Regions from separate parts of the Marinococcus sp. LNHM3E3-2.2 genome, predicted to be linked through region 1. Evidence: riboswitches for the same ligand, from Rfam matches in the RefSeq annotation. Region 1 holds a riboswitch; the other holds the start of a gene.
What was found. Region 1 has a riboswitch for thiamine pyrophosphate ahead of ACTRXF_RS07890 (thiamine phosphate synthase). Riboswitches for the same ligand answer to the same signal wherever they lie in the genome.
Positions count from the first base shown of each region.

Region 2: linked by a shared signal. The riboswitch ahead of tenA (thiaminase II) and the one ahead of ACTRXF_RS07890 (thiamine phosphate synthase) in region 1 are both predicted to bind thiamine pyrophosphate.

Region 1 covers NZ_JBQLIC010000004.1:211,652-216,076, forward strand. Annotated here, with positions in the region: gene ACTRXF_RS07880 (potassium/proton antiporter) at 1-988, shown strand, start outside; gene ACTRXF_RS07885 (AEC family transporter) at 1,046-1,945, shown strand; TPP riboswitch at 1,998-2,097, shown strand; TPP riboswitch at 2,154-2,256, shown strand; gene ACTRXF_RS07890 (thiamine phosphate synthase) at 2,299-2,910, shown strand; gene thiO (glycine oxidase ThiO) at 2,900-4,024, shown strand; gene thiS (sulfur carrier protein ThiS) at 4,008-4,208, shown strand; gene ACTRXF_RS07905 (thiazole synthase) at 4,213-4,425, shown strand, end outside.
Region 2 covers NZ_JBQLIC010000023.1:12,980-17,404, forward strand. Annotated here, with positions in the region: gene ACTRXF_RS15845 (ABC transporter ATP-binding protein) at 1-602, opposite strand, end outside; gene ACTRXF_RS15850 (ECF transporter S component) at 599-1,192, opposite strand; gene tenA (thiaminase II) at 1,192-1,887, opposite strand; TPP riboswitch at 2,025-2,128, opposite strand; gene ACTRXF_RS15860 (NADPH-dependent FMN reductase) at 2,263-2,823, opposite strand; gene ACTRXF_RS15865 (DUF2254 domain-containing protein) at 2,888-4,192, opposite strand; gene map (type I methionyl aminopeptidase) at 4,310-4,425, shown strand, end outside.

The DNA.
Region 1 (4,425 bases):
TAACGACCCAATGGCGGTGTTTTTAACGCTCTTCTTTATTGAATTAATATTGGCAGATTCGCCAAACGTCTGGCTGCTATCCGGTGCATTTTTCTGGCAGATGGGCGCCGGTCTTGCGATGGGCGGGTTGTTCGGATGGGCAGCCTCATGGACCATTAACCGTATTAACTTGGATTCTAGTGGACTCTATCCTCTGTTTGCGATCGCTTTCGCGCTGTTAACCTACAGTGTGACCTCAAGCATGAGCGCAAGCGGGTTTTTGGCAGTATATGTAGCAGCGCTTTTAATAGGTAACTCCGATTTGATTTACCGCCAGCCGATTTACCGGTTCAACGAGGGCATGGCGTGGATGTCCCAAATAAGCATGTTTATCATCCTGGGATTGCTTGCTTTCCCGAGAGACATTTTGACCTGGTCAAACATCACCATGGGACTCATATTATCAGCGGTTTTAATGTTTTTGGCCCGTCCGCTGGCTACGTTTTTGTCGACTTCCTTTTTCGGCTATAAACCAAAGCAGAATATATTTTTATCCTGGGCAGGTCTGCGCGGGGCGGTGCCGATTATTTTGGCTACATACCCGATTGTTGCTGGTGTGGAGTCGGGCAGCCAAATTTTTAATGTCGTCTTCTTTATCGTGCTGACGTCTGCGCTGATCCAGGGGGCGACCATCGCTCCATTAGCGAAATGGCTTCACCTATCCGGTCCGCTCCGCGAAGCGCCAACTCATTCCCTGGAGCTCGTATCACTCGGAAAAGCGAACGCAGAAATTATGGAATTTCAAACGAATGAAGCGACGCCGATTGTCGGGCAGACGCTCCAAAGCATTGAATTTCCCGCATCTGCGCTGATCAGCGCGATTGTCCGGGACGATGAACTGGTCACTCCGGTTGGTGAGACAATAATCCAGGCCGGTGATTATTTGTATATTCTTGTATCACGTAAAGAAAAACGTATTTTAAAGCAGATGCTGCGGCACGATTACTGAGAAAAAGCGGCCAGCGTTAAGAGGCATTAAATTTGAGGAAAGAAGGAAGGGCTCCGCATGGGTGTGCTGATCAATGTATTGATCCCAATCATTTTAATATTTACGATTGGCTATTTGCTGCAGAAAAGACAGGCAGTGGATATTCGGCCGGTGTCGGCTGTCGCTCTTTATGTATTGACGCCTGCGCTTGTTTTCCGGACATTCTATGAAAGAGAGCTGAACAGCGATATGCTGTCGATGGCTCTGTTTTCCCTGGTATTTTTAGCGGTTATGACCGGGCTGATCAAATTAGTGTCCTACGTGCGTAAATGGCCGAAAGCTAACGAAACCGGCATGATGCTCTCTACCGTGTTTATGAATGCGGGCAATTACGGTGCTCCGTTAATTGCTTTTGCGTTTGGTGATACAGCCTTTGCCTACTCTATCGTTTTTATGGTCATTCAGACGATGCTGATGAATACTGTAGGCGTCTATATCGCAAACAGTGCCAATATGGATGCGGCTGACGCGTTCCGGACGGTACTGCGGATGCCGGTATTTTATGCACTGCTCGCCGGTATTGTCTTCCAGCTGACCGGGATACCGGTCGGAGCGACCTATTATGAAGCCCTCGATATGCTCGCGAGCGCTGCAATACCGGTGGTTATGATTATCCTGGGGATGCAGCTTGCACGCATATCCGTCAAAAGCATGGATTGGAAGCTTGTTAGTGCAGGTACGTTTTTACGGCTTGTATTCGCGCCGGCTCTCGCTTACGTAATTGCCCTGCTGCTGCAGACCAGCGACACGTTAACGACCGTGCTGGTTGTTTCAACAGCGATGCCGAGTGCAGCAACCATGGCAATGATTTCTGTACAATTTGATTCCAACCCCCAGCTTGTTTCGAGTATTACACTGGTGACGACTATTTTAAGCGTTCCTTCCCTGTGGGTGGTGCTGTCGATTTTCCAGGCATAAAATTCCGCATCGAATTGACGGAAGAAGAGTACCGCGTTATGATATAAATAATACCAACCACTAGGGGTGCCTGTTGGCTGAGACAGCGTAAAGCTGATCCCTTTGAACCTGATCTGGATTATACCAGCGGAGGGAAGTGGGGAAGAGATGCCAATACGACTATCTCCCCCGCTTTCTAAATGAAAGCGGGGTTTTTTGTGGAAAATATTATATTTGCTGGGGGTGCCTGCTGAGGCTGAGACCGGAGAAACATCCGGAACCCTTTGAACCTGATCTGGAGAGCCAGCGGAGGGAAGCAGCCATGTTGAACCTTTTAACAGGCAGCCTCCTTCCTTCTGGAAGGAGGTTTTTTTATGGATTACAAACCGAAGCCGTGTATACATGCGGTATCGCCGCCGGATATAACAGTGGGGGCGTGGGGCGAAAAAACGAGGGAGCTCACAGGAATCGTCGATTACGTGCATATACGGGCGCCTGAATGGACAAAGCGTGAAAAGGAAAGGGCCGTCGAGCTGGCATTAAAAGAAGGAACCGCCCCCGCGCAGCTGATCATAAATAATGAACCGGAGCTTGCTGCTGCATATGGGCTGGCCGGTACCCACCTGCCGGAGCGTCGTACAATCTATCCGGCATCTGTAAGCTGGGGGCAGTCGATACACTCTGTAGAGGCAGCGAAAAGAAGTGAACAGGAGGGGGCATCATGGCTGTATTTTGGTCATGTGTTTGCCTCAGACAGTAAACCTGGAAAGCCGCCGCGCGGAGTCCGGGCGTTGAAAGCTGTGGCGGAAAGCGTCCGCATCCCCGTGATTGCCATCGGAGGAATTGATGCTGACAAGGCAGCAGAAGGTATAAACTGCGGAGCGTCCGGGGTGGCAGCCATTGCATATTTTTATGATGCGGCAGAACCCGGGAAAGCAGCCGAAGAGCTCAGAATCCGGTTAAGGAGTGATGACAATGAAGGCTGATACAGAAGTTCTTATTGTGGGCGCAGGGGTACAGGGATGCTCGCTTGCATATCAGTTAAGCAAACGGGGGCGTCGTGTGATGGTCATCGAAAAAGAAACCATCGCTTCCGGAGCATCAAAAGCGGCTGCCGGTATGCTCGGAGCCCAGTCTGAATGGGAGGGGCCTGGCCTTTTTCAGGAATTCGCCCTGGAAAGCCGGGCGCTGTTTAAAGAACTGGTCCCTGAAGTGGAAGCGATCAGTGGAATGGACGTTTCCTATGTGAACAACGGGATGCTGAAGCCTGTATGGGATAAGGCGGGCGAAAAAAAATACCAGCGCGCTGCAGGAAGCAGCTACGGCGCGGAGTGGCTTTCGCCATATGAAGCACTGCGCAGGGAGCCGGCGCTTTCCGAAAATATACGGGGCGCCTGGTCCATTCCAAAAGACGGCCAGCTTCGTGCCTATGAATGGACAATGGCTCTTGCCAAAGCAGCAAAGGCCCGCGGGACAATGGTACGGGAAAATACTTCAGTGGATCGTCTTTTGGAAGCTGACGGCCGCGTTTACGGTGTGAAAACAAGTGAAGGAGTTGTTGAAGCGGAAGAAGTTGTTTTTACCGGGGGAAGCGCCGGGGCGGAGCTGTTGGATGAGAAGCAGTTCACCCTCTATCCGGTGAAAGGGGAGTGTTTGTCCGTACGCATGCCCCGGGAGAATTTGAGACACACCCTCCACACTCCGCAGGTGTATATTGTTCCGAAAAAGGACGGGGAAATCTTTATAGGCGCTTCAGAAAAACCCGGCGACTCGAGTACAGGTGTCACTGTAGCTTCGGTACAGGAGCTGATGAAAGCAGCTGTGCATTTAGTGCCGGGGCTGAAGCATGCGAATATTGAAAGGCTTTGGAGCGGTGTCCGGCCGCAGACAGGAGACGGGCTGCCATATATGGGACAGACCGAACGGGGTTTGTGGGTAGTGACCGGCCATTACAGAAACGGTATTTTGCTTTCAGCACTGAGCGGAAGCTGGATGGCTGACCGGATCGAGGGGAAAAGCGTTCGCGAGGACTGGAAGCACCTGTTTGCCGTAGATCCTCAAATACGAAAGGGAGGAATTATTCATGCAGATCACGCTTAATGGTCAATTACAGAATATTGAGAACAGTACCACGGTAGCCGATTTACTTGAAGAGCTTCAGATCGCCCACAAAAAAACAGTGGTGGAGCGCAACGGCACTATTGTAATTGAAGAATTTCACCAGCAGGAAGGTTTAATGGACGGGGATAGAATCGAAATCATTCATTTTGTAGGAGGCGGATGAACAAATGCTTAGTATCGGCAATATGACGTTTGAATCGAATTTATTTCTCGGCACCGGGAAATATAAAGACGCCAGGACGCAGCTGCAGGCTGTAGAAGCATCGGAAACAGAGGTACTGACCTTTGCCGTTCGCAGAATGAACCTGTTTGACAGCAGCCAGCCTGATCCATTTGAACAGATGGACGTCTCAAAGTACCGGCTGCTGCCAAATACAGCC
Region 2 (4,425 bases), on a different contig from region 1:
AATTGATGCTCAATCAAAACCAGTGTTTTATCACTATCTGCTGCAATGCGGCCAAGAAGCGAAGCCACTGCTTGCCGGCTTACCGGATCGAGCTGGGAGAGCGGTTCATCCAGAATCCATATCCGCGGATTCACAGCAGCTAAACAGGAAACAGCTATTTTTTGCTTCATCCCGCCGGACAGTGTGTCGATACGGGCATCAATGCAGTGAAGCATATCTGTAAATTGTAAGGCTTCGTGCACGCGGGCCTCGATATCACCTGCAGGCACCCGCAGATTCTCAAGCGTGAATACAAGCTCTTCCCGAACAGTTGGCATGCAGAACTGGGTATCCGGGTCCTGGAACAAAAGCGCCGCCTGCCTGGCGGCCTCCGTAATACTTTTCACCGCCGGATTTTCCCCAAACACGCTCAGACCGCCCGAAACCTCCGCCTCCACAGAACGCGGAAGAATTCCCTGGATAGCGAGAGCAAGCGTACTTTTGCCTGAACCACTCGGACCGAGCAGCAGCACGTTTTCCCCAGTACATATTTCTGCTGAAAAACCTTCTATCGAAGGCTTAGCAAAAGGGTACGCAATGGTCAATTTGTCTGCGTAAATCATACAGCATCCTTCTGCTGGCCGAGACGGTATTGACGGCCAAGGGCGAAGCGGTCAAGCACTCCAGTCTTTACCAGCGCATCCGCAAAGCTTTTCCCTGCCCATCCGGCTAAAAGAGCGCCGCTTATAAGCATGGTTACCAGCATAAATACAACAACAGAACCTGCGTACTGGCTGAATCCATAAAGGACATACTGGGTTAAAAATGCAGCAAACGTTCCGGCCGACCCGGCAAGCATTAATACTGGCAGACGGAACACCCGGTAGAAAAACAGAGCGAAAATCAATTCTGCAGCGAGCCCCTGGGTGAAGCCGAGCACGAGCACTGCTCCTGCACTGACAGACCCCGCCATAACTTCAGTGCCGGCCGCAATAAGCTCTGAAAGCAGCGCCGCTCCCGGTTTTTGAACGATATAGGCACAAATCACAGGCGCAAGGATCCAGAAGCCCGCCATCAGGCCTCCTCCAACTGGACCGAAGATGCCGGTAACCATTTGTCCCAGCAGCACCCAAAGAAGATAAAGGACGCCGAGAACTGCTGAAATAAACGAGATGACGACAATATCCCGGAGGTTTAAGCGTTTGTTTATCATTAGACTTTTTCCCCGTCTGTTAACGTTCTGGCAAAGGGCCAGTCTTTTGCATAATAAGCGTCCTCAAAAAACATATACTCAAGCTGGCATCCTTCCATAAACAACGTCCGCCAGCGCTGTTTTTCTTCTTCTGTGACTGTTTCTGCCAGTTCATCGAGGCGGTCAATATATTTGTACATTTCCCGTTCCTCACGGTCCCCGTAAAAACGAATCCAGTCATTGAACGGATGGGTTTCGTCCGGCTGCACTTCCTCCATCAGCCTTTCACCCACATACAAATACACCCACGGGCAGGCAAGCGTTACCGCAATTACATCACCAAGTGTTCCTTTTTCGGCATGGTGCAGCATGTGAAGCACGTAATGCTGAGATACCGGAGCAAGCGCATAGCCCTGCAATTCCTCATAGCCCACGCCCGCCTGCTCACACAAATTATGATGCGGGTGCGTTTCGCTGTTTAAAACAAAATCAATGGTATCTTTAAACATAACCATGTCTTCTCTTGACGTACACTTTGTTACCCCAATTGCTTTTGCCTTGATCATGGCGTTTAAGTATTCAAAATCCTGCTTCACGTAATGGATAAGAGATGCTTTTGGGAGCTCCCCTTTCCCGATACCCTGTACAAACGGATTTCTCCAGCAGGCTTCAAAAATGTGCTCTGTGTCCTGCCATAAAAGCTCTGAAAATTTCATTGTAACTTCCTCCTTTAAATTAGGAGGGAACCACTACGGGCAGTCAGGACCAATGGGGTAAAAAAAGCCACTCCATTGGTGGAGTGGCTTAGAATAAACGTCCTCTATGGTAAAGCTTGTGCTTTTGAAATAGACGTATTCTGCCGTCTCCACTTTCCTACGCTGGCCTTAACCAGATCAGGTTCAAAGGGATTAAGGTTAGTCCTTATCTCAGCCGCTTTCGGCACCCCTAGTGGATTCCCTATTAAGTTGTCTACACTTTATCATATTATGTCAGGAAGTCAAAGGTGATTTTTATAATCCGCCTTCTCCCTCTGAGCAAAAATCTGCATTCAAAAACCCTGCAGGCCTATGCCAGCAGGGTTTTTCTGCATATTACGCGCGGTTAGCCACAGCCCGCGTTTCCTGATAAAAACGTTCGAATTCGGCTACGACATTATCAAGAAAATCAATCGTGCCCTGATCTGTTAAATCTCCGTTTTCATTCATTTTTTCATGGACGGCTCCGATCAGTACTTCATTTCCAGGCAGTACTTTTGCACTCATACCGGGAGCGCTCAGAATCTGTCGAAGATGCATCTGCGCTTTCACTGTGCCCAGGCCTCCAAGAGAAGCTCCTACAAGCATGGTTGGTTTGCCGGCAAAGTCGTAATCGACCCGGGAGTTCCAGTCAAGAGCATTTTTAAGCACGCCGGAAATCGAACCGTTATATTCCGGAGTGGCGATAAGCACGGCGTCCGCTTCACGTACAGAACGCTTGTATTCCTGCACATAGTCCGGAGCGTTGCTTTCCTCATCCTGATCATAGTGCGGAAGATCGCGGATATCTAAAATATCAATATCCATGATGTCACTGTAACGATCCTGCATGTACTCCACTAACTTTCCGTTAAATGATTCCTGGCGAATACTTCCTACGATAGCTGCTACTTTCATTTGAACTTTCATCCTTTCGTGTTGAACTTCATTTACATATCATACACGCACGTTACTGGCTGTTTCAAGTTATCTGCTTACTTTTTGTAAGTGCCTGATGCAGAGCTGTGTTCTTTTTCTGCACACGCTCCTCCCAGTATTCCCTGTCCCAGTCCGCAAGCTGTTCCGGAGCGACCGCCTGCTCCATGTAACGGGAAAATGAATCCACTTCCTTTAACACAGACGGATCTCCTGTTTTCACGAGCATCGTCAGTGCTTCCATGCAGGCTCCCATTACCGAAATATCTTCGTAACCGTACAATCTCACCTGATAAAAGCTTTTATATAAATACTCCCTAAAGGGTTTTACAGGCATGAATAACCGCAGCTCATTCTGATTGTCAGCGAAGTATTGGTCATTTTTGTGTTCATGGCTGAGTTCGGAAAGCAGTGCCCCAATACGGTTGATGCAGTTCGCTGCTGTGTGTGGATCATTGATTGCAGGCGAAATGGCCCGCAGCGCTATTTCTACAATTTTCTGCATGGAGAATTCAATGTCCTGAACATTGCTTCTCTCTTCTCCTACTAATAAAAAACTTCTCAATATTTTCGAGGATAAACTATGCTTTGACCAATAGCGAAATAAAGGCTCTCCCTGATGAACGTAGTCTCCTACCTGGAACAGGCATTCGACCACGGCTCCCTGCTGCCTGGCCCATTCAATCAGTTCAGGCATTTTCACCATATTGGTATACCCCGACCGTTCGGCATAAACGATTGCTTCTTCGTCATTTCGAAAATCATCGCTCCATTCGCTGAAGCTGTGCACCCCCGAATAAGTGTAGGCATCCCGGATCACCCTGGAGGCATCAGATCTTATATGGCTGATCAAATGATTCACCTGCAGCCACTGGGTGGAGTGATAAATAAAGATAATAAAAAAAGCCAGACAGCCAAGCGCCACAAGAACTGTCAGCATTGGCATCAAAATTTGGCTACTGCCTTCGCTCGAAAAAAGCAGCATATTTACCAGAGTAAATAATACCCCAAACGTAAATACCCCAAGTGTATGCTGCGTCGTCGGGCTTTTCATGAAATCCTGCAGAGCCCTTGGGGTAAACTGTGTGGCATACGTGGTCAGAACGACCATAATCGAAGAAAAACTTATGGTTGTCAACGTCAGCAATGCCGTCACTAATGCACTGTATAAAGAAGTAGCAGTGTTATTTTCCACGATCAGCATAGAAGGCATATTATTGTAAACCGGCCGCAGCACCTGCTGATCCATGATAGAAGCGCCTATTACTATTATTAAGCTAAGAATACCGTAGCATCCTGGAATAAACCAAAACTTGTCCCTGAGCTGTACATACCATTTCTGTTTTTTCATGATTTACCTCCATCTCTGTCCTGCAATCCCGCCATTATAAAGGAAATCATCAAACAATGCATTTCTTATACGAATGTTTTACAATAGTATTTGATACTGAATAAAAGGAGACAAATGATGGTAACGTTAAAGACAGAACGAGAGATTGAGCTTATGCATGAAGCAGGAAAAATTCTTGCCGCCTGCCATAAAGAAATCGCCAAAATGGTCAAACCAGGCGTCACTACAAAACA